Krasilnikovia cinnamomea: one gene and its partners. The protein of the gene in region 2 binds, or shares a complex with, the protein of the main gene of each other region. Links are inferred from orthologs where the notes say so. Each region holds a gene or a part of one and is shown on either strand. Other genes may lie near its edges. The genes, in order: rny, EV385_RS23730 and EV385_RS07070.

Region 1 (10,135 bases), 3.6 Mb from region 2 along the record:
GTACGGCAAGGGCATCTCCCGTGAGGGGTCGCTCATCGACGTCGGCGTCGAGCAGAGCATCATCCGCAAGTCCGGCGCCTGGTACACGTACGAGGGTGACCAACTGGGCCAGGGCAAGGAGAAGGCCCGGGAGTTTCTCCGGGAGAATCCCGACGTGGCGGCCGAGATCGAGAAGAAGATCCTGGAGAAGCTCGGTGTGGGCCAGGCGGGCAGCGACGCCGCCGGCGGTCCCGAGCTGCCCCCGGTCGACTTCTGACGTGCGACGTTCCTCGAAGTCGTCCGGCCACCGGGCTGACCGGGGCGACCGGGCTGACGGGGGTGCGCGGGGCCTGCTCCGGCGGGGCGTTGATACCCGATGACCGCACGACGCGGTGCGCGGTCGGGCCGAGGATGGGACGCCATCCCACCACGGCCCGACCGCCAGCCACTCGCTCCCCCCGAGCCGAGGTCCCCCGCCCGGGCGGTCCCTCCGGCCGGGCCGCCGCGCGACGAGTCCGAAGTGGCCCGCGAAATCTGCCTCAGGCAGTTGGCCGTCCGTCCCCGCACGCGGGCGGAGCTGGCGCAGGCGCTGACCCGCCGACAGATCCCGGCCGAGGTGATCGCCGAGGTGCTCGACCGGTACGACGAGGTCGGCATCATCGACGACGCGGCGTTCGCCCGTGCGTGGGTGTCCAGCAGGCATCACGGACGCGGGCTGGCGCGGCGTGCCCTGGCGGGCGAGTTGCGTCGGCGTGGCGTCGACGCCGAGGTGGCCAGCGAGGCGCTGGAGTCCCTCGACGACGAATCCGAGGCGGCCACCGCCCGTGCGCTGGTCGACCGCAAGCTGCGCACCGCGACGGGCAATCCGGAAGCGCTGTTCCGCCGACTCGCCGGAATGCTCGCACGCAAGGGGTATCCCGCAGGGCTGGCAATTCGTGTCGTCAAGGACGCCATGGCGGAACGCGACACCGAAGCGGCGCAATTCGTATCCGGGGTCGACACCGACGCATACACCGATGCCGACGGTTCGGTCGACCTCGCTTAGACCCGAACCCACCGGGCTTTCCCGGCGGCCGGACGACCTCGGCGGCACGACAAGGTCGGTGGCGTGGTGGCGTGGCAAGGCCCGTCCGAAGACTGACAGTAACCATGGCGATGATTTACGTCCGTAAATGTCCGCATTGTCTACGGTGGATGGCGGCAATCACTGACAGCGGGTAAGTTCCACCACTGACTGCGCGGATCACCGTCCCCCGGATGGGGAGGGTGTCTCTACGGGGAGTTCACGCGCGCAGCGACGGTGGGAGGAACATGCGAATCAATCAGCTCGCACGCCATCGCGGCGTGCGTGTGACGGCCCGGCTCGGCGTGATCGCCGGCGCGGTCTGCATGGCCGCTCTGACGGGCGCCGCGACCGCGAACGCGTCGACGACGCCGCTCGGGCGAACCGCAATCGCGTTGGCCGAGCCGGATACCGCGGAGACCACGGCGACCGACAAGGCCAACGATCCCCCCGCGGGCGACACCAACCCCGGCGACACCGGTGGTAGCACCGACCCGGGCACCGGCGGCAACCCCGGCGGCGGAAGCACCGGCGGCGACAACCCCGGCGGCGGTGACAACCCCGGCGGCGGGGGAAGCACCGGCGGTGGGGGAAGCGCCGGCGGTGGCGACAACCCCGGTGGCGGAAACGCGGGCGGAGGGGACAACCCCGGCGACGCCGGCGGTGCTGGTGAGGTTCCCGGCGGTGGCAACACCAACCCGGGTGACGCGCCGCCCAGTTCCGGCGCCGGTACGGGCGGCGGCGCGGGCAGCGGCGGCGTGACCAACGGCGGCGGCACGAAGGCCGGCGGCGGGAACGGCCGCGGTGGCAACGCCCGTGGCAACAACGGGGGCGGCAACAACGGGGGCGGCGGTAACGGCGTCGGTACCGGCGGCGGCACCGGCGGCGGCGGTGGTTCGGCGTCTGCGAGTGGTGGATTGCCGGTTACCGGCGTCAACGTCGTCAGCATCGCCGGTGTGGGAGCCGCGATCGCGGCAGGCGGTGTCGGCCTGGTGCTGGTGAGCCGTCGCCGCCGCGAGTCGGCGGAGGCGTGAGGACGCACGCTGCGGCCTAGCGCCAGGTGATCCCTGCGCCACCAGGAGACTCCCGCCCGGGCGTGCGTCGGCGCGCCCAGGCGGGAGTCTCGCTTTTCCCGCCCGCAGTGCTCGGCGAAAGGGCATGACTTGCCTCACAGCATGAGCGGCAGCGGCGCATGAGCTACCTCACCGCGCGGGACGCCGCGCGGCGGACCGAAGCCGGTGATCGGGGCAACTCCCTCGCCTTACGGGCAGCGAGCACCGGGTGGAATGCCGACACGGTATGACGCAGGACCGGCACGCTCGGTCGGTGGCAAGCGGGCAAATCGGCCGCCAACGCCCGGGATATACCGATGCTCCGCCGGAAATCTCAGGCTGGCGCGGGGAATCGGCGCCGGGGCCACAGCGGCTGCGATGCCATCGGCCCAAGGGGCCAAAGTGGATCTTCGCGGGGCGTCGCTGATCGTGGCTGACTGGTAATCTGCTCCGCCGTGACAGACGACTCCCACGGTGCTCAGGGCGGGTCCGGTCCCCTCCCGGAGGGCGCCGAACCCACCGTGCACTTCGCCGCCGTGCGCGAGTCTCCGAGTGGCTCGGCGTCTGTCGCGGAGTCCGCTGCCGATCCGATGCCCCAACCGCCGTCGCCCGAGAGCGGTGCGGCCTCGGCACCTCACCCCACAGCCTCTCCGGACGCTTCCCCCGGGCCGTCGGCAACACCCGAACCGAGCCCGGAGGCCGTCCGGACCGCGCCAACCGTCCAGCCTGCAGCGCCCGTGCAGCAGGCAACGCCGGTCCAGCCGCCACTGGTTGCCCAGCCGGCAACGCCGGTCCAGCCGCCTGTGGTTGCCCAGCCGGCAACGCCGGTCCAGCCGCCTGTGGTTGCCCAGCCGGCAACGCCGGTCCAGCCGCCTGTGGTTGCCCAGCCCGCAGCGCCGGTCCAGCCGCCTGTGGTTGCCCAGCCGGCAACGCCGGTCCAGCCGCCACTGGTTGCCCAGCCCGCAACGCCGGTCCAGCCTGCAGCGCCCGTCCAGTCCTCAGCGCCCGTCCAGCTCTCAGCGGCAGGGCAACCTCCGGTGGCCGGGCAGCCCCCGACCGGCGCACCGCCCTCGGGCGCGGCCGCTCCTCCCGTCGGCTCACCGACGTACCCAGCGGCCACCTATCACCACCCGACGCCGGGCCCGGCTGACACTCCCGCCCCGCAGTTCCAGGGCCCGCCGCCCAGCCCGCCAGCCCAGACTCCACCCCCCAGCGAACAGGCCTCGCCATACCCGTCCTACGGCCCGTTCCATTCGGCGCCGGACGCGCCGAGCCACCCGCCCACCTTCCAGGGCCAGGGCGCAACGCCGGACCACGCGTCCGCGCCAGCCCACCCGGCGGCCACGTCCCCGGAGGACCCGGCAACCCCGTACGCCGCCTGGACGCCGACGTCCGACGCCGGACCGTCCAGTTGGGACGACGACCGCTTCGGCTTCGACACCTCGGTCTCGCGCGGCCCACGGATCGAACCGTCCCCGCCGCCGGACCGCCGCCGCGTGGTGCTGGGCCTGGTCGTCGGCCTGGTCGTGGGCCTGCTGCTGTTCGGCACGGGCGGCTGGTTCGCGGGCCGGGCGACCGCCCCCGCGGCGGCTCCCTCCCCGGCGCCCAGTGCCTCCCCGTCCGCGGAGCCGACGCTGGGGGCGTACGAGCAGAGCCAGATCGCGATCAATCAGCCGAAGTTGACCGGTGCCCTCGCCCCGGTGGCGCAGGCCTGGCTGCCGCACCTGTCGGGCTGCTCGCGCAGCGGTGAACGCAACGGCCCGAACCTGACCCGCGGCGAGAAGGCCCGGGTGCGCTGTGAACTGGACGCCATGACGATCGTGTTCGTGGAGTTCGACTCGGCGGCCGACCGGGACAAGGGCCAGGTCCGCGCGCTCGGGCAGAACGTCGACGCGCGTCAGCTCGCCCCGGGCGTCGCCGACGCGACGAAACGCCCCACCCCGTCCGGCCGCCTCAACGGCAATTACGTGGAGTACGCGTACAAGGTGACTGAGGGTGGTGGCGAGCGGGTCGTCAGTGGCATCTGGTGGGACGACGCACAGGCGCCGGTGGCCGCGTATCTGCTGGCGTACTGGAAAGAAGGCGTCGGCGAGAAGTGGGAGCCGATGCGCGATCTCTGGTCCCGCTACGCCTGAATTGACCCCTGGCCGGTTGAGCAGGGCATGCGCATGTCTGCGCCATACGTCCCGTCCGCTGCCGAATCATGAGTCCTTGACCGAAGCGGCTCTCGCGACCTAGCCTCGCGTTACACAAGGTTTGCTCGACCATCGCAAGCTAAGCGCACAACATAGATCGCATTACAGTACGGCATCACTTCGGTGCTCTGTGGCGCCGGTTACCGGATCCGCCCGCGCATCGGGCGGGCGGCGCCACCCGGCCGCAAGTGGACGCGACGCGGCGTGCACGGCGGCCAGGTCCGAGGGGTTCGTGGACAAGGGCGACACGGACCCGGGGGCACAGGCGACATGGGGCGGCACGGGGTTGGCACAGCGGCACGGGCGGCGAGCCCGGTGCGTCCCGGCGTACCTGAACCCGCCCCGCCGGTCGGCCGTTGCCGTCTGCGGCCGATCCGCGCCGTGGTCGAGCATTCCGAGTCCCGCGGCCGGTGCCGCGGCCCGGACCCCGCCGCGGCGGGTGCCGGACCCGCCGTGACAGGGTGGCGGGAGCGGACGTGCGAGGCGAAGGGAGCAGCGGCGAGATGACCGCCCCGTACTGGGTGCTCGTGATGGCGATCGCGGTCCTCGCCGCACTGGTGGTCTTCGGTCTCGTGATCGGCGCCCGGGTGGTGCGCCAGTTGCAGCACGGCCGGGTCGACGAGCAGTTCCTGGAAGCCAAGGACCAGCACGAGCAATCCCTCGCCGCGCTGCGCACCGCCGCCGACGAGGCCTCCACCGCGGTCGACGACGCCAAGGCCAAGGCCGCGTCGGTGCGCGCCGAGGCGGCCGCCGCGAAGGCGGAGGCCAACGCGGCCCGCGCCGAGGCACGCCGCGTGCTGGAGGCCGCGCACGCGGAAGCCGACACCATCCTCGATCACGCCCACCGGCAGGCCGAGTCCGACGCCGAGCAGGTCCGGGTGGCGGCCCGCCGCAGCGGCGAGCGTGAGGTGGCGCTGCTCAACGCCACGGCCAAGGAACAGGCCGCCGAGGTGGAGCGTCGCGCGGCCCGGATCGACGAGCGGGAGCGGCTGCACGCCGACGAGGTGGAGCGGCTCACCGAACGTGAGCGCCGCCTCGCGGCGATGGACACCGACCTGACCGGCCGGGAGGCGGCCCTGACGCGCCGTGAGGCCGCGCTGGCCACGGCCGAGGAGGAGCACCGCCGCGAACTGGAGCGGATCGCCGGGCTGACCGCCGAGGCCGCCCGCGCCGAGCTGGTCGACAGCATCGAGGGTCAGGCGAAGCGGGAGGCCGCGCTCCTGATCCGCGACATCGAGAACGACGCCCGCAGTACCGCCGAGACGCGGGCCCGGCACATCGTCGTGGACGCCATCCAGCGGGTCGCCAGCGAGCAGACCGCGGAGAGCGTGGTCAGCGTCCTGCACCTGCCCAGCGACGAGATGAAGGGCCGGATCATCGGCCGCGAGGGCCGCAACATCCGGGCCTTCGAGTCGACCACCGGGGTCAACCTGATCATCGACGACACCCCCGAGGCGGTGCTGCTGTCCTGCTTCGACCCGGTACGCCGGGAGGTCGGCCGCCTGACCCTGGAGAAGCTGGTGCTGGACGGGCGCATCCACCCGCACCGCATCGAGGAGGTCTTCGAGTCGGCCAAGAGCGAGGTGGAGCGCCTCTGCGACCGGGCCGCCGAGGAGGCTCTGGTCGACGTCGGCATCACGGACATCCACCCCGAGCTGGCGACGCTGCTGGGCCGGCTGCGCTACCGCACCAGCTACGGCCAGAACGTCCTCAAGCACCTGGTCGAGACCGCGCACATCGCCGGCATCATGGCCGCCGAGCTGCGCCTGGACGTGCCGACGATCAAGCGGTGCGCGTTCCTGCACGACATCGGCAAGGCGCTCACCCACGAGGTGGAGGGCAGCCACGCGCTGATCGGCGCGGACCTGGCCCGCAAGTACGGCGAGAGCGAGGACGTGGTGCACGCCATCGAGGCGCACCACAACGAGGTTGCCCCGCAGACCATGGAGGCCGTGCTCACCCAGGCGTCCGACGCGTGCTCCGGCGGCCGGCCGGGCGCCCGGCGGGAGAGCCTCGAGGCGTACGTGAAGCGGCTGGAGCGGATCGAGGAGATCGCCGCGGGCAAGCTCGGGGTGGACAAGGTCTTCGCGATGCAGGCCGGCCGGGAGATCCGGGTGATGGTGCGCCCGGAGGAGATCGACGACATCGGCGCGGCAGTGCTGGCCCGCGACGTGGCCAAGCAGATCGAGGAGGAGCTGACCTACCCGGGCCAGATCCGCGTCACGGTCGTCCGCGAGTCCCGCGTCACGGAGCTGGCCCGGTAGGTTTCAGCCCTGCGCTTCGCCGACCCCGCTGGCGGCCCTTCCGCTGGCGGCCACCGCTTCACCGATGACCCGCGGCGTGCGGCCCGCCCGGCGGGTGCGCCGCTCGAGCCAGCCCGCCAACCAGGTCAGGACCGTGTTCACCAGGATGAAGATGATCGCGACGACGATGGCGGCCTGCACCACGTTGCCGTAGTTGGCGGACAGGTTGTTGACGCCCAGCTGCAACAGCTCCGGGTACGCGATGATGTAGCCCAGCGCGGTGTCCTTCACCAGCACGACGAGCTGGCTGACGATCACCGGGAGCATCGCGCGCGCCGCCTGGGGCAGCAGGATCGCCTGCATGACGTGGCTCTTGCGCAGGCCGATCGCGTAGCCGGCCTCGCTCTGCCCCAGCGGCACCGCCCGGATCCCGGCCCGGAACGCCTCCGCCAGCACGGAGCCGTTGTAGAGGGTGAGGCCCGCGACCACCGCCCAGAAGACCGGCATCGGCGTCTGCGTCAGGAACGGCACGCCGTAGAAGATGAAGAACATCAACAGCAGCAACGGTACGGCGCGGAAGAACTCGACGACCGCACCGGCGGGGATGCTGACCCAGCGGTGGTCGGAGAGCCGGCCGATCGAGAAGACGAGCCCGAACACGAGCGAGAGCACCATGGCGACCGCGGCGGCCTTCAGGGTGCCTTCCAGCCCCGGGATGATGTAGTCGGTCCACGTGCTGGCGTACGTGAACGGCTTCCACAGTGGGGCCGCCCACTGGCCCTTGGCGTCGAAGCGCGCGTAGACCCAGTACAGCAGCGCCAGCAGCGCCACCCCGAAGACGACCGTGAGGATCCGGTTGCGGGCCCGGGCCCGGGGGCCGGGGTGGTCGTAGAGAACAGTGTCGGTGTTCGTGCTCACCGCTTCACCGCCAGCCGGTTCGCCAGCCAGCCGAAGGCGTAGCCGGAGGGAATGAGGACCGCCGCGAAGGTGCCCGCGAAGACCAGGAAGATCGGGATGACCACGTCGCCGTTGGCGTTGATGAGCTCCTTCATCGCGTTGGACGACTCGGCGAGCCCGATGGTCCCGACGATGGTGGAGTTCTTGGCGAGCGCGATGAAGATGCTGCCCAGCGGCGCGACCACGGTGCGCCCGGCCTGCGGCAGGACGATCATCGTCAGGGTCTGCCGGAAGGACATCCCGATCGCCCGGGCGGCCTCGGCCTGTCCCGCCGGCACGGTGTTGATGCCGGAGCGGATGGCCTCGCAGACGAACGCGGCGGTGTAGACCGCCAGACCGATCACGCCGAGCCAGTAGTTGTTGCGCTCGAGGTTGTCGGAGATCGTGAGGCCGAGCGTGGCGTACAGGCCGAAGTAGCAGAAGAAGATGATCAACGTCAGCGGCGTGTTGCGGAAGGTGTTCACCCACGCCGCGCCGAAGCCGCGCAGCACCGGCACGGGGGAGACCCGCATCGCGGCCAGCAGCACTCCCAGGACGAGCGCGCCGACGGTGCCCCCGATCGTGAGTTTCAGGATCCAGAGGAACCCGGTCACGTACACGTCGAAATTGGCGGGATCGGAGAAGACGTTCATCGTCCTCGCTTCCTCGAAAACGCGGTCGCGGGCGGGACCGGCATGCCGGTCCCGCCCGCGATCAGGCGGTTCAGCTGCAGTTGGTCAGCTTCGTGACGTCCAGCTCGGGCGCGGCCTTGCCGCTCTTGCCGAGCGTCGAATCCCAGGCCGCCTTGTACGACCCGTCGGTCGCCGACGCCTTGAGAATCTCATTGATCTTGTTGCAGCCCGCGGTGTCGGTCTTCTTCAGCCCGATGCCGTAGGGCTCGGTGCTGAACGGCTTGCCGACGACCTTGAACTTGCCCGCGTACTGCTCCTGGGCGGCGTACCCGGCGAGGATGATGTCGTCGGTGGTCACCGCGTCGACCGACTTCGAGGCCAGCAGGTTCACGCACTTGGAGTACGAGTCGAGCAGCTGCAGCTGCGCCTTCGGGTAGTCCGTCTGCATGCGCTTGGCCGGGGTGGAGCCGGTCACCGAGCAGACCTTCTTGCCGTCCAGCGACTCCGGGCCGGTGATGGTCGAGTCGGCCGCCACCAGCAGGTCCTGGCCCGCGACGTAGTACGGGCCACCGAAGTTGACGACCTTCTTGCGCTCGTCGTTGATCGTGTACGTCGCCACCACCAGGTCCACCTGGCCCTGCTGGATGAACGGCTCGCGGTTGCTCGACACCGTGGTCTTCCACTCGATGCCGGACTCCGGCACGCCGAGACCCTTCGCCAGGATCTTGGCGATCTCGATGTCGAACCCGGTGTACGTGGTGCCGGACTGCAGGCCCAGGCCGGGCTGGTCGGCCTTGACGCCGATGACCAGCTTCTTGTCCTTGGACGCCTTGTCCACGACGCCGCTGGACGAGCTGGAACCGGTGCCGTCGCCGTCGCCGTCGCCGCCGCCGCACGCCGCCATCGCCAACGCCATCGCGACGGCCCCCGCCGCCGCTGCCAATCGGGTGATGCGCATCGTTACGCTCCTCGAATCAGGTGGTGCACCAACAGAGCCGCGGAGCGACTCCTGAGTAGACGCTCAATGCGTCAGGATCTTGGACAGGAAGTCCTTCGCCCGGTCGCTGCGCGGGTGGGCGAAGAACTCGGCGGGCTCGGCCTCCTCGACGATCTGGCCGTCGGCCATGAAGACGACCCGGTTGGCCGCGTGCCGGGCGAAGCCCATCTCGTGGGTGACCACCACCATGGTCATGCCCTCGCGGGCCAGCGAGGTCATGACCTCGAGCACCTCACCGACCATCTCCGGGTCCAGCGCGCTGGTGGGCTCGTCGAAGAGCAGGGCCTTGGGCTGCATGGCCAGCGCCCGGGCGATCGCCACCCGCTGCTGCTGGCCGCCGGACAGCTGGGCGGGGTACTTCTCGGCCTGACTGGCGATGCCCACCCGTTCGAGCAGGGCGAGCGCGCGGTCGCGTACCGCTGCGGAGTTTTCTTTGCGGACCTTGACCGGTCCGAGCATCACGTTCTGCAGGATGGTCTTGTGGGCGAAGAGGTTGAACGACTGGAACACCATGCCGACCTCGCTGCGCAGCCGCGCGAGGGCGCGGCCCTCCGCGGGCAGTGGGCGGCCGTCGAAGGTGATCGTCCCCGAGTTGATCGGCTCCAAGCGGTTGATCGCACGGCACAGCGTGGACTTGCCCGAACCGGACGGTCCGATCACGACCACGACCTCGCCGCGGTGCACAGAAAGATCCACATCCTGCAGCACGTGCAACGGGCCGAACCACTTGTTGACCTTCTCGAGCACGATGAGCGGCTCGTCAGTCACGCTCGGACCACCATCCCGTCGTTGGTTCTGTCAACAGGTCCACTGTATGGGCGCAGCGATCTCGGATCCGGCCGAGAATAGTCACGGAGCGGTAACTCCAGCGTCGTCGTACACCGGAAAGGGGGGCCCGGCACATGACCGAGGGCCGTTTGCGGGAAGCAGGCGCAGGATGAGTGGTATGGCCGAGCCGGCGGACGGGCTGTGGAGCTGGTGCGCGTCCGGGCGTGTCGCGGCCGCCTCGGTCCGCGCGGCGCTCACCGGCGTGTTGCG
Region 2 (10,042 bases):
GCTGGCTCATGCGCCAGTTCTTCGTCGGCACGGGGACGATCCCGGTGGACCGTTCCGGCGGCAAGGCGGCCCAGGCGGCCCTGGACACCCAGTTGCGGGTGCTGCGGGGCGGCAACATCGCCGGCATCTACCCCGAGGGCACCCGCTCACCGGACGGGCGGCTGTACCGGGGCAAGACCGGCGTCGCCCGCCTGGCCCTGGAGAGCGGTGCCCCGGTGGTCCCGGTGGCCTTGATCAACACCGATGAGATCCAGCCGACCGGCACCCTGATCCCCAAGATCCGGCAGGTCCGGATCCGCTTCGGCGCCCCCCTCGACTTCTCCCGGTACGCGCAGGCGCGCGGCGACCGCTTCGTCGAGCGCGCCATCACCGACGAGATCATGTACGAGCTGATGACGCTCTCCGGCCGCGAGTACGTCGACGTCTACGCCGCCAGCCTCAAGAACGCCGCGGTGCCGGCCCCCACGGGCGGCTGACCGCTCAGGCGGTGGTCATCCCGGCCCGGCGGCGCAGCGCGGAGACGTCCGTGACCACGATGCGCCGCCCCTCGGTGCGCAGCCAGCCCCGGCTGGCGAACGACCCGATGGCCTGGTTGACGCTCTGCCGGGAGCCGCCCGCCATCTCGGCCAGCTGGCTCTGGTTCAGCTCGATGGTGATCATCGGAGCCTGGCTCTCCCCGGCGAGCCGGACCAGGGTCTTGGCCACCCGGCCGGGCAGGTCCAGGAAGACGTGGTCCGCGTTCTGCTCGGTGAGCCGGCGGATCAGGGCCCCGACGGAGCGCATGACCGCGTCCAGGATGCGCGGGTTGGAGTGCACCAGCTCCATGAACGCGGCCCGGGACAGCGCGAGCGCCTGGCAGTCCTCGATCGCCTCGGCGGAGGCGGATCGGGTGGACGCGTCGAGCAGCGAGACCTCGCCGAGCACGTCCGGCGGGCGGGCCACGGTGAGCACGGCGCGCTCGCCGGTGGGCGCGGTGCGGAACACCGCCACGGACCCCCGCTTCAAAATGATCAGCGATTCGCCGGGGTCACCCTCGACGAAGAGGATCTGCCCCTTACGGTACGTGCGCGGCACGGCTGCTGCGAGGACGCGTTGCCGGACGTCGGGCTCCAGGCCGGCAAACATGTCCACGCCCGTGAGCGCGTCGCCGGTGTCCTGCGGGCGATGCTCCACGCTCAATCCCTCCCCGGTCGGGACCACGGTCGCGCCGGGCGGAGCGCCGGGCCCCACGACGCGAACGATCACTCTTAGCATGAAGAGCGCCGCAGGCGCCATTTGATACGTCTCCGTCACAACAGGCGCACACCCGATCATGTCTCGTCGCTCGCTGTCTGTACACCCCCCGAGCGCATTGCGTGACCGTCGCCCCGGCTGTCCGTCGGCCGTCCCGGCTGCGGCGGGACAATCGCCGCCGTGCCGGACCACGATCTGCTCCGCGCCGCGCTGCGCGAGAACTGGCATCTCGTGCCAACCGCGATCACCAACCGTCGCGGCGGGATCCTCTCGCGGTCCTGGGACGTGACGGTCGGCCATGCGCGCTACGTCGCCCGCCTCGTACGGCCGGCCGAACGCCCGGCGCTCGAGGCCGGGCTGGCCGCCGCCGGGCGCCTGCGCGCCTGCGGCATCGCGGCGGGCGAATCGGTACGTACCCTCGGCGGCGCCCTCACCGTCGCCATCTCGGTCGGCGCGCTCGCGGTGCTGCGCCGCGTGCCGGGCCGCGCCCTGGCCGGGGCGGACCCGGTCGACCAGCAGTGGTGGGGCGACCGGCTGGGCGCCGTGCACCGCGCCCTGCAGGGGTACGTCCACCCGGGCCTGGGCCGGTGGAACCTGCTCGACGCCGACGCCGCCCACCTGTCCGGCGAGCCGTGGCTGCGGCTGGCGGTCACCGAGGCGGTGACCGCCGCGACCCGCCTGACCGTGACCGACCGGCTCACGTACGGGGTGCTGCACCGCGACCCCGCGCCGGAGGAGTTCGTGGTCGATCCGGACACCGGCCGGGCCGGGGTGCTGGACGGCGGCGCGTCGGGCACCGGCCCGCTCGTCTACGACGTGGCCGCCGCGGTCGCGTACGCGGGTGGCACCGACGCGGCGGCCGAACTGGTCGACGGCTACCTGGCGGCCGCCCCGGTGCACTCCGACGAGCTGGACGCGACCCTGCCGGTGCTGCTGCGCTTCCGCTGGGCGGCGCAGGCCGACTGGTCGGCGCGCCGCCTGGCGGAGTGCGCGCAGGCGCCCGCGGCGGCGGAGTGCCGCGCCGGGGCGGGGGAGGCGCTGGACCGGGCCCGCGCCGCCCTGCGCACCCTGAGCGGCTAGGCCGCGACCGACGGCGCCCCCTGGCGGGTGGGCGCGGACCGACGGCGCCCCCTGGCGGGTGGGCGCGGATCGGCGGCGCCCCCTGGCGGGTGGGCGCGGATCGGCGGCGCACCCGGGGCGCTTGACGGCCCTGCGTGCCGCGGGGTGGCGCGCGTGGGCGAGGATGGACCGCGATGGTCTACCGCTATTTCTACGACTGTGAGTTCATCGAGGACGGCCGCGTGGTCGACCTCGTGTCGATCGGCGTCGTCGACGAGTTCGGCCGCGAGTTCTACGCGGTGTCCACGGAGTTCGACGACTCCCGGGCGGTGCCCTGGGTGCGCCGCAACGTCCTCGACAAGCTGCCCTCGCCCGCCGACCCCGCGTGGCGCTCCCGCGAGCGCATCCGCGACGACCTGCACGCGTTCCTGACCGAGCCGATCCAGGGCCGGGACGAGCAGCTGGAGCTGTGGGCCTGGTTCGCGGCGTACGACCACGTGGCGCTGGCCCAGTTGTGGGGGGCGATGCCCGCCCTGCCGCGGGAGATTCCCCGCTTCACCAAGGACCTGCGCCAGCGCTGGGACGAGGTGGGCCGCCCGACGCTGCCGGGCGCCACCGGCCGGCACGACGCGCTCGTCGACGCGCGGCACAACCTGGCCCGCTGGCGGGCCATGGGCGGCTGATCAGCCGGGTACGCCCCGGGTGGGCGGTTTCGCGCCATCTCCATCGCGCGGCGTAGCCGAACTGTCAGACTGTAGCGGGGCGCTTTGGCCGGGTGAGCCCCCGGCGACTACAGTGCGTTTCTGCGGCCCGCCCCGGGCCGGCAACGCTGCCGACGGCTCCCTGGGGCTCGCTTGGGCTATCTACATCTCGCGACCGACCCAATTTGGGAGGACGAGTCATCATGCGCATCGGCGTGCTCACCGGCGGCGGCGACTGCCCCGGTCTCAACGCGGTAATCCGGGCAGTGGTCCGAAAGGGCGTCGCCGTTTACGGCCACGAGTTCGTGGGCTTCCGGGACGGCTGGAGGGGCCCGCTGGAGGGCGTCACGAAGCCGCTCGGCATCGCCGAGGTACGCGGCATCCTGCCGCGCGGCGGCACCATCCTGGGCTCGTCCCGGACCAACCCGTTCAAGATCGAGAACGGTGTGGAGCGGATCAAGGCCAACCTGGCCGAGCAGGGCGTCGACGCGCTCGTCGCGATCGGCGGCGAGGACACCCTCGGCGTGGCCACCAAGCTCACCGACCTCGGCGTCAACGTGGTCGGCGTACCCAAGACGATCGACAACGACCTCAACGCCACGGACTACACGTTCGGCTTCGACACCGCGGTGAACATCGCGATGGAGGCCATCGACCGGCTGCACACCACCGCCGAGTCGCACCACCGCACGCTGGTCGTCGAGGTCATGGGCCGCCACGCGGGCTGGATCGCCCTGCACGCGGGCCTGGCCGGTGGCGCCAACGTCATCCTGCTGCCGGAGCGCGAGTTCGACGTGGAGCAGGTCGCCACGTACGTGACCAAGCGTTTCCAGGTCGAGTACGCCCCCATCGTGGTGGTGGCCGAGGGCGCGCAGCCCCTCGAGGGCCAGATGATCCTGCACAACCAGGAGCTGGACGCGTTCGGGCACGTCCGCCTCGGCGGCATCGGCCAGTGGCTGGCCCAGCAGCTGGAGGAGAAGACCGGCAAGGAGGCCCGCACCGTCGTGCTCGGCCACATCCAGCGCGGTGGCACCCCGACCGCGTTCGACCGGGTGCTGGCGACCCGCTTCGGCCTGCAGGCCATCGACGCGGTGCACGAGGGCGACTTCGGCAAGATGATGGCGCTGCGTGGCACGGACATCGTGCGGGTGCCGCTGGCCGAGGGCACCGGCGAGCTCAAGACCGTACCGATCGAGCGGTACGACGAGGCCGAAGTCTTCTTCGGTAGCTGAGCAGTCGTTCGAGGAGGGCGGGCCGCGGGCCCGCCCTCCGAGCGTTACGGAGGACGCATGCACACCATCGCCGTGATCGGCGCGGGCAAGATCGGCGAGCTGGTGCTGTCCGGCCTGCTGCGCTCCGGCTGGCCGGTCGAGAAGCTCCTGGTCACCGCGCGCCGCCCGGAGCGCGCCAAGGAGTTGACCGAACGGTACGGGATCCGGGTGGTGGACAACCTCGCCGCCGTCAGCGAGGCCGACGTGCTGGCCGTCGCGGTCAAGCCGCAGGACGCGGGCGCGCTGCTGGACGAGATCGGCACGAAGATCCCCACGGACAAGCTGATCGTGTCGCTGTGCGCGGGGCTGCCCACGTCGTTCTTCACGCTGCGGCTGCCCGAGGGCACCCCGGTGGTGCGGGTCATGACGAACACCCCGGCGCTGGTCGACGAGGCGATGACCGCGATCTCGGCCGGGCCGCACGCGACCGGTGCGCATCTGGCCATCGTGGAGGAGATGTTCACCCCGCTGGGCGCGACCATCCGGGTGCCGGAGTCGCAGCAGGACGCGGTGACCGCGCTGTCGGGCTCCGGGCCCGCGTACTTCTATCTGCTGGTCGAGGCGATGATCGACGCGGGCATCCTGCTCGGACTGCCGCGCCAGGTGGCGCACGAGCTGATCGTGCAGACCGCGATCGGGTCGGCCGTCATGCTGCGCGACTCCGGCGAGCACCCGGTGAAGCTGCGCGAGCAGGTCACCTCGCCCGCGGGCACGACCATCTCGGCGATCCGCGAGCTGGAGAACCATGGGGTACGCGCCGCCCTGCTGTCCGCCCTGGAAGCGGCCCGCGACCGGGCCCGGGAGATAGCGTCCCAGAGCGGCTAGTACCAGATGGCGATCTTGGCGCCGTCGGTCTCCTCGGGTGGGTCGGGGTGGCTGTGGGCGGCGCCGGTGGCCATGCGGTGGGCGGTCCAGGCCACGGCGGCCGCGTCGAGGATGTCGTCGGGCGGGGCCTGCCCGGCCGGGCCGAGGTTGTCCGGCAGCACGATGCCCTGCTTGGCCAGCAGCTCGCGGCGCTGGGCCTGACCGGTCCAGGTCTTCTTGGCGTACTGCAGCGGGGCGTCGGCCATGGTCCGGAAGGACACCTCGGGGTGCGCCTCGAACAGCAGCCCGGGGTGGCGCTCCCAGATGGCGTTGGCCTCCAGCAGCTTGGGGCGCAGCGCCCACGACTGGCGGCTGATGCCGGTGCCGGTGAGCTGCTTGCAGACCCGGTTGGCGGCGGCGAAGTCGGGCTCCTGCCACACCGGGCGCGGCGGCACCCGGAAGACGCTGCTGCGCCGGGGCCCGAGCTGGTCGGCGGCCACGGCGTCGGCGGCCCGCCAGCGGTCCGGCAGCATGCCCAGCGGTACGTCGACGCCGATCACCGCGGCGCCGGAGCTGCCCGCCACGATCTCGTACAGCGTCGAGGCCAGCATGGCGCGGCCGAACGCGCCGTCGCGCAGTTCGACGCCGACCCAGCCGAGGGCGTACGCGTCGACGCCGATCACGTGGATGGTCATCGGTAGCGGTCCACATCGGCCGCTGTGGCGATGGCTCCGGTGACGACGTCGAAGTTGGTCATGAGCGCAGACTACGCGCCGTGGTGGATCGCTGGCACGCCGTCGCGCCGACTCCCGGAAAGTTATGGAGCCGGTTAATCCCCGGGTCACATCTTGACGCATGTTCATCGATGTGACTACGGTCTCTTCACATCCTTTTGGAAAGTTTCCTAATTGTTTCTGGAGACGCCGTGAAGAGATCCGCCCGCCGCGCCCTGTGCGCCGCCGTCATCACCACGGCCGCCGTCGTCCTGGTCCCCGTCGTCCAGGCGTCCGCCGCCACCGCCTGCGCCCCGGCGTGGGCCGCCACCCAGGTCTACGTCAAGGACAACAGCGCCTCCCAGAACGGCCATAACTACACCGCGAAGTGGTGGACTCAGAACGAGAGCCCGGCCACCCACAGCGGCCAGTGGGACGTCTGGATCGACAACGGCGCCTGCGGCGGCGGCACCCCGCCGACCACGCCGCCCACGACCTCGCCCACCACGACCCCGCCGACCACCACCCCCACCACGTCGCCGACGACGAACCCGCCCAGCGGCAAGAACCTGGTCGGCTACTTCGCCGAGTGGGGGATCTACGGCCGCAACTACCACGTCAAGAACATCGTGACCAGCGGCTCCGCCTCGAAGCTGACCCACATCCTGTACGCCTTCGGCAACACCACCGGCGGCCAGTGCGCCATCGGTGACTCGTACGCCGACTACGACAAGGCGTACACGGCGGCGGACAGCGTCGACGGGGTCGCCGACACCTGGGACGCGGGCGCGCTGCGCGGCAACTTCGGCCAGCTCCGCAAGCTGAAGAAGCTGTACCCGAACATCAAGGTGATCTGGTCCTTCGGCGGCTGGACCTGGTCCGGCGGCTTCACCCAGGCCGCGGCGAACCCGACCGGCTTCGCCAACTCCTGCTACAACCTGGTCAAGGACTCCCGCTGGGCCGACGTCTTCGACGGCATCGACATCGACTGGGAGTACCCCAACGCCTGCGGCCTGTCCTGTGACGCCAGCGGCCCGGCCGCCTACGACAAGGTGATCAGCGCGCTGCGTACCAAGTTCGGCAACAACTTCCTGATCACCTCGGCGATCTCGGCCGACGGCAGCAACGGCGGCAAGCTCGACGTGGCCGACTACAAGTCCGGCATCGACAAGCTGAACCTGGTCTTCCCGATGACCTACGACTACTTCGGCGCGTTCGCCCCGCAGGGCCCGACCGCCCCGCACTCGCCGCTCACGTCGTACCCGGGCATCCCGCAGCAGGGGTTCTGGTCCGACGCGGCGATCCAGAAGCTGAAGAGCAAGGGCGTGCCGGCCAACAAGATGCTGCTTGGCATCGGCTTCTACGGCCGCGGCTGGACCGGCGTCACCCAGTCCGCCCCGGGCGGTACGGCGACCGGTGCGGCCCCCGGCACCTACGAGGCGGGCATCGAGGACTACAAGGTGCTCAAGGGCTCCTGCCCGGCCACCGGCACGGTCGGCGGCACCGCGTACGCCAAGTGCGGCAGCAACTGGTGGAGCTACGACACCCCGGCGACGGTCGGCGGCAAGATGGACTACGTCAAGCAGCAGGGCCTCGGCGGGGCGTTCTTCTGGGAGTTCTCCGGCGACACCAGCAACGGTGAGCTGATCTCGGCGATCCGCAACGGGCTCGGCTGAGCCGATCCTTCAAGAAGCCGATCCGTCAAGAAACAGTCCTAGAAAGTGGGGCGCCGGGAACCTCCCGGCGCCCCGTTTTCCTGCCCGCCGTACGCTGCTGACATGCGCCGCGAGTGGCACCAGCTCAGTCATCCGGGGGTGGGCAACCCGGCCCTCCAGACGTCCCGCCCGTCCACCGACTCCGCCGAGGACGAGGCCCTCGGCCTCGACCGGTGGCGCGAGCTGCCCCGGGTCCAGATGCCGCCGTGGCCGGACTCCGGCGAGGTCGCCGAGGTCTGCCAGGTCCTCGACAACGTGCCCTCGATCGTCGCGCCGTACGAGGTCGACCAGCTGCGCGCCAAGCTCGCCGACGTGTGCGAGGGCCGGGCGTTCCTGCTGCAGGGCGGCGACTGCGCCGAGACGTTCGCCGACAACACCGAGAGCCACCTGCTGGCCAACGCCCGCACCCTGCTGCAGATGGCGGTGGTGCTCACGTACGGGGCGTCGATGCCCGTGGTCAAGGTGGCCCGGGTCGCCGGGCAGTACACCAAGCCGCGCTCCGCGCCCACCGACGCGCTCGGGCTGCCCGCGTACCGGGGCGATCTGATCAACTCGCTGGACGCCTCCGAGCAGGCCCGGGTCGCCGACCCGCAGCGCATGATCCGCGCATACGCGAACTCGGCGGCGGCCATGAACATGCTCCGGGCGTATCTGTCCGGCGGCCTGGCCGACCTGCACGGCCTGCACGACTGGAACAAGGACTTCGTGCGCGCCTCCCCGGCGGGCGAACGCTACGAGGCGATCGCCCGCGAGATCGACCGGGCCCTGGACTTCATCCGGGCCTGCGGCATGACCGAGAACGAGGCGCTGCGTACGGTCAGCCTGTACTGCTCCCACGAGGCGCTGGCGCTGGAGTACGACCGCGCCCTGACCCGGGTCTCCGGCGGCCGCGCGTACGGACTGAGCGGGCATTTCCTGTGGGTGGGGGAGCGGACCCGCCAGCTCGACCACGCCCACATCGACTTCGTCAGCCGCATCGCCAACCCGATCGGCGTCAAGCTGGGCCCCGGCACGTCCCCGGAGACGGCGATCGAGCTGTGCGAGAAGCTCAACCCGGACAACGTGCCCGGCCGCCTCACCCTGATCAGCCGGATGGGCAACGGCAAGGTCCGCGACGCGCTGCCCCCGATCGTTGAGAAGGTCACCTCCACCGGCGCCAAGGTGGTGTGGCAGTGCGACCCCATGCACGGCAACACCCACGAGTCCAGCAACGGCTACAAGACCCGCCACTTCGACCGGATCGTCGATGAGGTGCTCGGCTACTTCGAGGTGCACCGCGGGCTGGGCACCCACCCGGGCGGCATCCACGTCGAACTGACCGGTGAGGACGTCACCGAATGCCTCGGCGGCGCGCAGGGCATCGAGGACCTGGACCTGCCGGACCGGTACGAGACCGCCTGCGACCCCCGGCTCAACACCCAGCAGTCGCTGGAACTGGCGTTCCTGGTCGCGGAGATGCTGCGTGGTTGAGCTGCCGCGCACCACGGTGGGCGGTCCGGTCGTGGACCTGCGCTCCGACACGGTCACCCGGCCGACGCCCGCGATGCGCGCGGCGATGGCGGCCGCCGAGGTCGGTGACGACGTCTTCGGTGACGACCCCACGGTCATCGCGCTCGAAGCCGAGGTCGCGGCGCTGTTCGGGCACGAGGCGGCGCTGTTCGCGCCGTCCGGCACGATGACCAACCAGATCGCGCTGCAACTGGTCGTGCCGCGCGGCGGGGAACTGCTGACCGGCGCGGACGGGCACGTCGTCACGTACGAGCTGGGCGGGGCCGCGACGCTCGGCGGCATCTCCACCCGTACCTGGCCCGCCGTCGGCGCCGACCTGGACGTCGCGCGGATCGCCGACATGATCCGGCCCGCGGGTTTCCCGTCGCTGCCGACCTCGGCCATCGCGATCGAGCAGACCCACAACCTCGGCGGCGGGGGCGTGACCAGCCTGGACGCTTTGCGGGCGCTACGCGCCGCCGCGGACGACGCCGGGATCGCCCTGCACTGCGACGGCGCCCGGATCTGGCACGCGCACGTCGCGGACGGGGTGCCCCTCGACGCGTACGGATCCCTGTTCGACACGCTGTCGGTCTGCCTGTCCAAGGGCCTGGGGGCGCCGGTCGGCTCCCTGGTCGTCGGCAGCGCCGAACGGATCGCGCGGGCCCGGGCCATCCGCAAGCGGATGGGTGGCGGTATGCGCCAGGTCGGCATCCTCGCCGCCGCCGGTCTGCACGCGCTGCGTCACCACCTGACCCGGCTGGCCGAGGACCACGCCCGGGCGCGGCGGCTGGCCGAGGCGTTGGCGCCGTCCGGGGTGGTGGACCCGGCGGCCGTGCGTACCAATCTGGTCCCGCTGGATCTCAGCGACGCCGCGCTGGACGCGCCCGCGCTGGCCGCCGCGGCGGCCGAGCGGGGCGTGCTGCTGGCGGCGATGCTGCCGCGCAGGGCCCGGCTGGTCACCCACCTCGACGTCGACGACGCCGCCCTCGACCGCGCCATCGACGTGCTGACGGCTCTGCTGCGCCGGTAACGCTCCGGACCCGGACTCCTCAAGA
Region 3 (10,173 bases), 3.6 Mb from region 2 along the record:
GTCGATGGACACGCGACAGTAGGTAAGCACCGCTAGGGTTTGCTCTCCTTACGGTTCGGCGGGCATCATGGGTACCCATGAGCCCGCCCGTCAAGCCCTCCCCGCCCGCTGACCCGGCCGAGTTCGCCGCGCGAGGGGCGGAGCGGGCCGGGCTGGCGCGGATCGCCGCGCTGGCCCTTCCGGCGCTGGTCGTCCTCGCCGCCGAACCGCTGTACGTCCTGGTCGACACGGCCGTCGTCGGCCACCTGGGCCGCGTCCCGCTGGCCGCGGTGGCCGTGGGCGGCACGATCCTGTCCGTCGGGGTCTGGCTCGGCACGCTGGTGGCGTACGGCACCACCGGGCGGGCGGCCCGCCGGTTCGGTGCCGGCGACCGGCCCGCCGCGGTCGCCGAGGGCGTCCAGGCGTCCTGGCTGGCGCTGCTGACCGGCGTGCTGCTGGCGCTGCTCGCGCAGGTGATCGCCGCACCGCTGACCCGCGCGCTGGCCGCCGACCCCGCGACCGCCGCCGCCGCCGCGAGCTGGCTGCGCATCGCCGCCCTGGGCGCGCCGGGACTGTTGCTGGCCGCCGCCGGCAACGGCTGGATGCGCGGCGTCCAGGACACCCGCCGTCCGCTTGTCATCGTGCTGGGCGCGAACCTGCTCTCGGCCGTGCTGTGCCCGGTGCTGGCGTATCCGGCCGGGCTGGGGCTGACCGGCTCGGCCATCGCCAACGTGATCGCGCAGAGCCTGTCCGGCGGCCTGTTCCTGTGGGCGGTGATCCGCGAACGTACGGCGCTGCGGCCCCGACCCCGGATCATCGGCGAGCAACTGGTGGCAGGCCGGGACCTGCTGATCCGCGGCGCCGCGTTCCAGGCGTGCTGGCTGTCGGCGACCGCGGTGGCCGCCCGGTTCGGGGTGGCGGCCGTGGGTGCCCACCAGATCGCGCTGCAACTGTGGTTCTTCGCCGCGCTGGCGCTCGACGCGGTGGCCATCGCCGCCCAGTCGCTGGTCGGCGCCGCCCTCGGCGGGGGAGACGGGGCGGCCGCCCGGGACGTGGCGCGCCGGGTCACCCTCGTCGGCGCTGTCGCCGGTACGGCCTTCGCCGTCGTCGCGGCGGCCGGAGCCGGGGTGGTGCCCGGTCTCTTCACGGACGATCCGGCCGTCCACGCGCAGGCGGCGATCGTCTGGCCCTGGTTCGTCGGCCTGCTGCCCTGCGCGGGCATCGTCTTCGCCCTCGACGGCGTCCTCATCGGCGCGGGCGACGTGGCGTTCATGCGCACGATGACCCTGATCGCCGCCGCGTTCGGGTTCCTGCCGGCGATCTGGCTGGCGTACGCCCTCGAACTGGGGCTGAGTGGGGTGTGGGCCGGGCTCGCGCTGTTCATGCTGGTGCGCCTCGTGCTGATCCTGCACCGCTGGCGCGGCGCCCGCTGGGCGGTCCTCGGCGCCACCCGGTGACCCCACCGGGCGGGCCGGAGGGTCGGCGGGGGCGGCCGACGGAGGTCTGGCAGGGTGGGCGGGTGCACACGGACGGGCTGATCGTGGTCGACAAGCCGGGCGGGATGACCTCGCATGACGTGGTCGCGCGGATTCGCCGCCTCGCGCGGACCCGTCGGGTCGGCCACGGGGGCACCCTCGACCCGATGGCGACCGGGGTGCTGGTGATCGGCGTGAACCGCGCGACCCGGCTGCTCACGTACGTGATCGGGTCCGAGAAGCGGTATTCGGCGACGATCCGGCTGGGCGAGCGCACGCTGACCGACGACGCGGAGGGCGAGATCACCGCCCGGGCGGCGGCGGGCGCGGTGCAGGACGCGGCGATCCGGGCCGGGCTGGCCGCACAGACCGGCGAGATCGACCAGGTGCCCAGCGCGGTGAGCGCCATCAAGATCAATGGGGAACGGGCCTACAAGCGGGTCCGCGACGGCGAACAGGTCGAGCTGCCCGCCCGCCGGGTGACGGTGCACCAGCTCGACGTGCTGGACATCCGCCGGCCGCAGGGCACCGAAGTGATCGACGTGGACGTGGACGTGAGCTGCTCCTCGGGCACGTACATCCGGGCCATCGCCCGGGACCTCGGCGCGGCGCTGGGGGTCGGGGGGCACCTGACCGCCCTGCGGCGTACCGCGGTGGGCGGGCTCACGCTGGCCGAGGCCGCGACGCTGGAGCAGCTGGAGCAGCGCGCGCCGGACGTGGTGGGGTTGCCGATGGCCGAGGCGGCTCGGCGGGCGTTCCCGCAGCGCACGGCGTCGGAGGACGAGGCGCGCGTGCTCAGCCACGGCGGGCCGCTGACGGCGGTCGGCATCACCGGCCCGTACGCGGTCTTCGATCCGGCCGGTGCCGTGCTGGCGATCGTGAGCGAGCGCGGCGGCCGCGCGAAGCCCGAGATCGTGCTGGCCCCGGCCTGAGCCTCGCCGACGCGGGCCGAGCCCGGGTCCGGGCCTTGCCCGGTGCCGGGTGCCGCCGGTCCGGGTGCCGCCGGTCCGGGTGCCGCCGGTCCGGGTGCCGCCGGTCCGGGTGCCGCCGGTCCGGGTGCCGCCGGTCCGGGTGCCGCCGGTCCGGGTGCCGCCGGTCCGGGTGCCGCCGGTCCGGGCGCCGCCGGTCCGGATGCCGCCGGTCCGGATGCCGCCGGTCCGGCGATCCGGACGTGGCCGGCGAAACAGCCCGGCGAGGGCGGCGACCGATACGCTTACGGCCGTGCGGTCGGCGGACGCGGCCGGGCAGGTACACGACGCGGCCGGAAGGCCAGAACGCGGCCGGAAGGCCATGGGGGAGGCGGTCGGCATGCAGCGCTGGCGCGGCTACGAAGGGGTGCCCGGCGGGTGGGGGCGCTCGGTCGTGACGATCGGCGTCTTCGACGGCGTGCACCGCGGGCACCAGACGATCATCGGCCACGCCGTGAAGCGCGCCCACGACCTCGGCCTGCAGTCCGTGGTGATGACGTTCGACCCCCACCCGGCCGAGGTGGTGCGTCCCGGCTCGCACCCGGCGGTGCTCACCGAGCCGGTACGCAAGGCCGAGCTGATCGAGCAGCTCGGCGTCGACGCGCTCTGCGTGGTGCCCTTCACCCCCGCGTTCTCCCAGCTCAGCCCCGAGGCGTTCGGGCACGACGTGCTGGTCGACGCGCTGCACGCGGCGGTGGTCGTGGTGGGGGACAACTTCCGGTTCGGGCACCGGGCGGCGGGCGACGTGCACCTGCTGGAGACCCTGGGCCGCTCGTTCGGCTTCACCGTGGAGGAGGCGCCGCTCGTCGCGGCGGACGGGGTGGTCTTCTCCTCCACGTACATCCGTAGTTGTGTCGATGCCGGGGACGTGCGGGCCGCGGCCGCCGCGCTGGGCCGCCCGCACCGCCTGGCCGGGGTGGTGGTCCGCGGCGACCGGCGGGGCCGGGAGATCGGCTTCCCCACGGCGAACCTGATGTGTCACCGCTACGCGTCCGTCCCCGCCGACGGGGTGTACGCCGCCTGGCTGAACCGTGGCGGCGACGGCGGCGAGCCGCCCGCCCGGCTGCCCGCCGCGGTGTCGATCGGCACCAACCCCACCTTCTCGGGCCGCGAGCGCCGGGTCGAGGCCTACGCCCTCGACTTCTCGGGTGACCTGTACGGCGAGCGGGTGAGCCTCGACTTCGTCGCCCGGCTGCGCGAACAGCGCACCTACGACAGCATCGAACCCCTGGTCCGGCAGATCCAGGAGGACGTGGAGCAGACCCGGTCGGCGCTCCACGTCGGCTGAGCGCTCGGTGCAGTCGTTCACGGCTGAGTTGACTGGCCGTATCCTCCCGGCCCTCGCTGCGCTCGGTGCAGTCGTTCACGGCTGAGCCGACCCCGTCGGAGGCAGGCTGATAAGCTTGGCTCCGACGTCGGCTCTTCCGACGACCGGTCTCGCCTGCCTGCCCGACGCCGCGGGCCGCGAGAAATCCGAAACCACCGGCAACACAGAAGCACGGAGAACATGGCGCTCGACGCAGAAACCAAGACCCGGATCATGTCGGAGTACGCAACCCTCGAGGGCGACACCGGCTCGCCCGAGGTCCAGGTCGCGATGCTGACCAAGCGGATCGCCGACCTGACCGAGCACCTGAAGGTGCACAAGCACGACCACCACAGCCGTCGCGGCCTGCTTCTGCTGGTCGGCCGCCGCCGTCGGCTCCTCAACTACGTTCAGAAGAAGGACATCCAGCGCTACCGGACGCTGATCGAGCGGCTCGGCCTGCGCCGATGATGTGACGGGGGAGTGCTCAACCGGGCGCTCCCCCGTGGTTTTTCCACCCACGGACCCGCGCGGCCGCAGGCCGTCAGCGCACCGGTCCTCGGTAGTGGTTCCCAGGCTCCCCGCCTTCGCGGGCGCTCAACCTGGGCACTTCGATCGAAGACCGGCAGCCTGAACCGCGCTGCAGAGACCGCCGGGTCCTCGACGAAGGAGTACCGCACCACATGACAGAGCAGAACGCTCTCGGCACCGAATCTCGCACCGCCGTCATCGACAACGGGTCGTTCGGCACCCGCGAGGTCACCTTCTCCACCGGACGGCTGGCCCGCCAGGCCGCCGGCTCGGTGATCGCCCGCCTCGGCGACACGGTCGTGCTGTCCGCGACCACGGCCAGCAAGCAGCCGAAGGAGCACTTCGACTTCTTCCCGCTCACGGTCGACGTCGAGGAGCGGATGTACGCCGCTGGCCGCATCCCCGGCTCGTTCTTCCGCCGTGAGGGCCGCCCCAGCGAGGACGCCGTCCTCACCTGCCGCCTGATCGACCGGCCGCTGCGCCCGTCGTTCACCAAAGGCCTGCGCAACGAGGTCCAGGTCGTCGAGACCATCCTCGCGCTCGACCCGGCGCACCCCTACGACGTGGTGGCGATGAACGCCGCCTCGATGTCCACCAAGCTTTCCGGCCTGCCGTTCAGCGGCCCGATCGGCTCGACCCGGGTCGCGCACATCGACGGCCAGTGGGTGGCGTTCCCGACCCTGGAGGAGCTGGAGCGCGCCACGTTCGACATGGTGGTCGCGGGCCGGACCCTGCCGGACGGCGACGTCGCGATCATGATGGTCGAGGCCGAGGCCACCCCGCACGCGGTCAAGCTGATCGCGGACGGCGCCACCGCCCCGACCGAGGAGATCGTCGCCGGTGGCCTGGAGGCCGCCAAGCCGGCGATCCGTGAGCTGTGCCGCGCCCAGGCGGAGCTGGCCGAGGTGGCCGCGAAGCCCGTCGCCGAGTTCCCCGTGTTCCTGGACTACCAGGAGGACGTGTTCGCCGCCGTGGCCGACGCGGTGCGGGGCGAGACCGCGGACGCGCTGAAGATCTCCAGCAAGGCGGAGCGCGAGGAGGCCCTGGATCGCATCAAGGCCAAGGCGCAGGAGCAGCTCGCGGCCCAGTTCGAGGGCCGGGAGAAGGAGATCAGCGCCGCGTTCCGGTCGCTGACCAAGTCCGAGGTACGCAACCGCGTACTGCGGGAGCAGGTCCGCATCGACGGACGTGGCCCGCGCGACATCCGGCCGCTGTCCGCCGAGGTCGGCGTGCTGCCCCGGGTGCACGGCTCGGCGCTGTTCGAGCGCGGCGAGACCCAGATCCTGGGCGTCACCACGCTGAACATGCTGCGCATGGAGCAGGCGCTGGACACCCTCGCGCCGGAGAAGTCCAAGCGCTACATGCACAACTACAACTTCCCGCCGTACTCGACCGGTGAGACCGGCCGGGTCGGCTCGCCGAAGCGGCGCGAGATCGGCCACGGCGCACTGGCCGAGCGGGCGCTGGTGCCGGTGCTGCCGTCGCGTGAGGAGTTCCCGTACGCGATCCGGCAGGTCTCCGAGGCCCTGAGCTCGAACGGCTCGACCTCGATGGGCTCGGTCTGCGCCTCCACCCTGGCGCTGCTGGCGGCCGGCGTGCCGCTGAAGGCGCCGGTCGCGGGCATCGCGATGGGCCTGATCTCCGACGAGGTCGACGGCAAGACGCAGTACGTCGCGCTGACCGACATCCTGGGCGCCGAGGACGCGTTCGGTGACATGGACTTCAAGGTCGCCGGTACCTCGGAGTTCGTCACGGCGCTGCAGCTGGACACCAAGCTGGACGGCATTCCGTCCGATGTGCTGGCCAGCGCGCTGCAGCAGGCCCACGAGGCCCGCGCCACCATCCTCGGCGTGATGGACGCGGCGATCCACGGCCCGGCCACGATGAGCGAGCACGCGCCGCGGGTCACCACGGTCAAGATCCCGGTCGACAAGATCGGTATGGTGATCGGCCCCAAGGGCCAGACCATCAACGCCATCCAGGACGAGACCGGCGCCGACATCTCCATCGAGGACGACGGCACGATCTACGTCGGCGCGACCAACGGCCCGGCCGCCGAGGCCGCGGTCGAGCGGATCAACGCCATCGCCAACCCGACCCTGCCGAAGGTGGGCGACAAGTTCCTCGGCACGGTGGTGAAGACGGCCGCGTTCGGCGCGTTCATCTCGCTGCTGCCCGGCCGCGACGGCCTGCTGCACATCTCCAAGGTGGGCGACGGCAAGCGGGTCGACAAGGTCGAGGACTTCCTCAACGTCGGCGACAAGGTCGAGGTCTCGATCGCGGACATCGACAACCGCGGCAAGATCTACCTCGACAAGGTCCGCCCCGAGGGCGCGGAGGCCCCGGCCGCGGCCGAGGCGTCCGGCGGCGAGGGCGGCGAGCGCCCGCGCGGCGACCGCCCGCGTGGCGAGAACCGCGGTGAGGGCGGCGGCGAGCCGCGCCGCCGGCGGCGCTCCGGCGGCGAGCGTTCGGGCGGCGACCGCTCCGGCGGCGACCGCAGCTGATCACGGCATGACAGCGAGTTCCCGCGGGCCGGCCGAGAGGCCGGCCCGCGTCGTGACCAGGACCATCCAGGACGGGGTACGCCGTACCGTCCTGCCCAGCGGTCTGCGCGTCCTCACCGAGCACATCCCCACCGCGCACAGCGTCTCGCTCGGGGTGTGGGTCGGCATCGGCTCCCGCGACGAGGCCCCGGCGATGTCGGGCGCCTCCCACTTCCTCGAACACCTGCTGTTCAAGGGCACCCACAAGCGGACCGCGCTGGACATCTCGGCCCAGATCGAGGCCGTGGGCGGGGAGACGAACGCCTTCACCACGAAGGAGTACACCTGCTACTACGCGCGGGTGCTCGACGCCGACCTGCCGCTGGCGGTGGATGTGCTCTGCGACGCGGTCGCCGACTCGGTGCTGCACCCGGCCGACGTGGAGACCGAGCGGGCCGTGATCCTCGAAGAGATCGCCATGCACGACGACGAGCCCGGCGACGAGGTGCACGACGTCTTCACCGAGGCGATCTTCGGTAACCACCCGCTGGGCCGCCCCATCTCGGGCACCACGGACACCATCTCGCCGATGACCCGGGCGACGATCAACGGCTTCTACCGGCGCCGGTACACCCCGCCGCGGATCGTGATCGCCGCCGCCGGCAACCTCGACCACGCGGCCGTGGTGCGTCTCGTCCGCAAGGCCCTGGCCGGCACCGCGCTGGACACCCCGGCCGCCGCGCCCGCGCTGTGCCGCCCGGCCGACCACCGGGTACGCACCCAGCGGGCGCACACGGTGGTCCGCAACCGCGACACCGAGCAGGCCCACATGGTGCTGGGCTGCCCCGGGATCGGGCGGCGCGACGAGCGCCGGTTCGCCCTGGGCATCCTCAACAACGTGCTCGGCGGCGGCATGTCCAGCCGGCTGTTCCAGGAGATCCGGGAGAAGCGCGGCCTCGCGTACTCGGTCTACTCGTACGGCAGCCAGTACGCCGACGCCGGGGTGTTCGGGGTCTACGCGGGCTGCGCCCCCGGCAAGGCCGAGGAGGTGCTGGACCTGATCCGCGCCGAGCTGGCGACGGTCGCCGCGAACGGGATCACCGCCGAGGAGGTCGCCCGCGGCAAGGGCATGGTCAAGGGCTCGTACGTGCTGGGCCTGGAGGACACCGGGTCCCGGATGAGCCGGATCGCGAAGTCCGAGTTGCTCTACGGCGACCTGCTGACGGTGTCCGAGCTGCTGGCCCGCGTCGACGCCGTGACCCTCGACGAAATCAACGAACTGGCCGTTGAGCTGCTCAGCCGGCCCATGTCGCTGGCCGTGGTGGGGCCGTTCGACGAGTCGGCGTTCCCTGACACGGCCCGCTAGCCTGGTCGGCGATGACCTCCACCCTGGCACCCGAGCACCCGCCCGCCCCGCCGCCCGCCCGACCGGACCGGCACCGGCGGCGGGTCGTCGGCATGCTGATCTGGTCGGCCGCGTTCGCGGTCGGCACCTGGTTCATTGGGGTGCCCACCAGCGACCCGCTGATCGCGTTCGGGTGGCTGTGGCTGGCGACGATCGCCTGGCGCAGCGAGCTGCCCTGGCGCCAGCACCTGCTCTTCCTGCGCGACTGGCTGCCCATCGCGCTGCTGCTGGTCGGCTACAACATCTCTCGCGGGTACGCCGACAAGCTGTTCGCGCCGCACGTCACCGAGCTGATCCACGCCGACCAGGCGATGTTCGGCGGCACGGTGCCGACCCTGTGGCTGCAGCACCACCTCTACCAGCCGGGCGCGGTGCAGTGGTGGGAGGTGCTGGTCTCGCTGGTGTACGTCTCGCACTTCCTGACCGTGCCGACCGTGGCGGTGGTGCTGTGGGTGCGCTCGCGCCCGCAGTGGGCCCGGTACATGCGCCGCTGGTTCACCCTCAGCCTGGCCGGGCTGATCACGTACTTCCTGTATCCCGCCGCGCCGCCGTGGTGGGCCGCGAAGTTCGGCTTCATCGCCGAGCCGGTGGCCCGGATCTCCACGAACGGGTGGAACGCGGTCGGGCTGCACAGCGCGGGCAACACCCTCAACGCGCTGCAGGTCGAGGCGTCCAACCCGGTCGCGGCGATGCCGTCGCTGCACACCGCGTACGCGCTGATGGCGGTGGCGTTCTTCCTGCCGGTGGTGCGCCGCCGGTGGTGGCCGCTGCTGCTGGCGTACCCGCTGGCCATGACGTTCACGCTGGTGTATTCGGGGGAGCACTACGTGATCGACGTGCTGGTGGGCTGGGCGTACGTGGGGGCGACGTTCCTCGGCGTCGGTCTCGCGGAGCGCTGGTGGCGCGCCCGCAGGCGGGTCCCGTCAGCCGACGCCTGAATTCAGGTAGGTAAGTTGTCGGTCGTGACTGACGCGCGTGAACCGATCCGGGTCGGCGTCCTCGGCGCCCGCGGCCGCATGGGGCTCGAGGTCTGCAAGGCCGTCGACGCGGCCGACGACATGGAGCTCGTGGCCATGATCGGCGGGGGCGACTGGCTGTTCAACGCCGCCGACGCGGGCGCTCAGGTGCTGGTCGACTTCACCAAGCCTGACGTCGTCATGGACAACGTGCACTGGGCGGTCGACCAGGGCATCAACATGGTCGTGGGCACCACGGGCTTCACCGAGAAGCGGCTGGAGCGGGTCCGCGGCTGGCTGTCGCACAAGCCCGGCGTCGGGGTGATCGTCGCGCCGAACTTCGGCATCGGCGCGATCCTCATGATGCAGTTCGCGGCGCGCGCGGCCCGCTACTTCGAGTCCGCCGAGATCATCGAGCTGCACCACCCGCGCAAGCTGGACGCGCCCAGCGGCACCGCCGGGCACACCGCGCGGCTCATCGCGGCGGCCCGCGCCGAGGCCGGGCGGGGCCCGGTGCCGGACGCGACCTCCGAGGAACTGCCCGGCGCGCGGGGCGCGGACATCGACGGGGTGCGCGTGCACGCCGTGCGGTCCGCGGGCCTGATCGCCCACCAGGAGGTTCTCTTCGGTACGCAGGGAGAGACGCTCACCATCCGGCACGACTCCCTGGACCGCTCCTCGTTCATGCCCGGGGTGCTGCTGGCCGTCCGCGCGGTGGTGGACCGCCCCGGCCTGACCGTCGGCATCGACGACCTGCTGGACTGAGCTCCGTCCCAGACCCCAGCCCCTCCGTCCCAGACCCCAGCCCCTCCGTCCCAGACCCCAGCCCCTCCGTCCCAGACCCCAGCCCCTCCGTCCCAGACCCCAGCCCCTCCGTCCCAGACCTCGGCCCTTTCGTCCCAGATCTCAGCCCAGGGCCACGTGTAGCCGTAGCTGCGGCACCAGCATGTCCTCCACGTCGAGGGCGCGGGCGGCGCCGTCCGGCTCCCAGCCCGCCCCGCCGAGGAACTTGCGGGTGGCCTGGTCGCCGTCGTAGGCCCAGGCCACTGCGGCGGTGAAGCCATCCGTAC

The links.
Region 1: EV385_RS23730 (region 2) and rny share a complex: the UniProt entries of both Bacillus subtilis proteins name them as parts of the possible RNA degradosome complex. The link is inferred for Krasilnikovia cinnamomea from one-to-one orthologs.
Region 3: EV385_RS23730 (region 2) and EV385_RS07070 share a complex: the UniProt entries of both Bacillus subtilis proteins name them as parts of the possible RNA degradosome complex. The link is inferred for Krasilnikovia cinnamomea from one-to-one orthologs.

The regions. Positions count from the first base shown.
Region 1 is NZ_SHKY01000001.1:1,566,621-1,576,755, reverse strand. The notes cover bases 4,215-7,186. They hold rny (ribonuclease Y), read left to right. Parts: upstream 4,215-4,819; coding sequence 4,820-6,553; downstream 6,554-7,186. Other genes in these bases: EV385_RS06865 (amino acid ABC transporter permease), read right to left, coding at 6,557-7,186; EV385_RS06875 (hypothetical protein), read left to right, coding at 4,215-4,229. In the rest of the region: recombinase RecA, read left to right, coding at 1-256; EV385_RS06885 (regulatory protein RecX), read left to right, coding at 356-1,024; EV385_RS06880 (hypothetical protein), read left to right, coding at 1,324-2,076; more of EV385_RS06875, read left to right, coding at 3,132-4,214; more of EV385_RS06865, read right to left, coding at 7,187-7,450; EV385_RS06860 (amino acid ABC transporter permease), read right to left, coding at 7,447-8,121; EV385_RS06855 (glutamate ABC transporter substrate-binding protein), read right to left, coding at 8,192-9,058; EV385_RS06850 (amino acid ABC transporter ATP-binding protein), read right to left, coding at 9,122-9,865; EV385_RS06845 (hypothetical protein), read left to right, coding at 10,044-10,135. UniProt on the Bacillus subtilis protein: Endoribonuclease that initiates mRNA decay. Initiates the decay of all SAM-dependent riboswitches, such as yitJ riboswitch. Involved in processing of the gapA operon mRNA, it cleaves between cggR and gapA.
Region 2 is NZ_SHKY01000001.1:5,169,705-5,179,746, forward strand. The notes cover bases 2,332-5,210. They hold EV385_RS23730 (6-phosphofructokinase), read left to right. Parts: upstream 2,332-3,196; coding sequence 3,197-4,225; downstream 4,226-5,210. Other genes in these bases: EV385_RS23725 (polyadenylate-specific 3'-exoribonuclease AS), read left to right, coding at 2,487-2,975; proC (pyrroline-5-carboxylate reductase), read left to right, coding at 4,283-5,089; EV385_RS23740 (DUF429 domain-containing protein), read right to left, coding at 5,086-5,210. In the rest of the region: EV385_RS23710 (lysophospholipid acyltransferase family protein), read left to right, coding at 1-476; EV385_RS23715 (Crp/Fnr family transcriptional regulator), read right to left, coding at 481-1,125; EV385_RS23720 (phosphotransferase enzyme family protein), read left to right, coding at 1,414-2,313; more of EV385_RS23740, read right to left, coding at 5,211-5,763; EV385_RS23745 (glycosyl hydrolase family 18 protein), read left to right, coding at 5,994-7,457; EV385_RS23750 (class II 3-deoxy-7-phosphoheptulonate synthase), read left to right, coding at 7,560-8,966; EV385_RS23755 (threonine aldolase family protein), read left to right, coding at 8,959-10,017; EV385_RS23760 (deoxyribonuclease IV), read right to left, coding at 10,037-10,042. UniProt on the Bacillus subtilis protein: Catalyzes the phosphorylation of D-fructose 6-phosphate to fructose 1,6-bisphosphate by ATP, the first committing step of glycolysis.
Region 3 is NZ_SHKY01000001.1:1,613,897-1,624,069, reverse strand. What follows is about bases 4,078-7,087. They hold EV385_RS07070 (polyribonucleotide nucleotidyltransferase), read left to right. Parts: upstream 4,078-4,411; coding sequence 4,412-6,763; downstream 6,764-7,087. Other genes in these bases: EV385_RS07065 (M16 family metallopeptidase), read left to right, coding at 6,771-7,087; rpsO (30S ribosomal protein S15), read left to right, coding at 4,078-4,199. In the rest of the region: EV385_RS07095 (MATE family efflux transporter), read left to right, coding at 78-1,436; tRNA pseudouridine(55) synthase TruB, read left to right, coding at 1,499-2,386; EV385_RS07080 (bifunctional riboflavin kinase/FAD synthetase), read left to right, coding at 2,763-3,710; more of rpsO, read left to right, coding at 3,930-4,077; more of EV385_RS07065, read left to right, coding at 7,088-8,108; EV385_RS07060 (phosphatase PAP2 family protein), read left to right, coding at 8,120-9,085; dapB (4-hydroxy-tetrahydrodipicolinate reductase), read left to right, coding at 9,101-9,868; EV385_RS07050 (GNAT family N-acetyltransferase), read right to left, coding at 10,010-10,173. UniProt on the Bacillus subtilis protein: Involved in mRNA degradation. Catalyzes the phosphorolysis of single-stranded polyribonucleotides processively in the 3'- to 5'-direction. Necessary for competence development in Bacillus subtilis.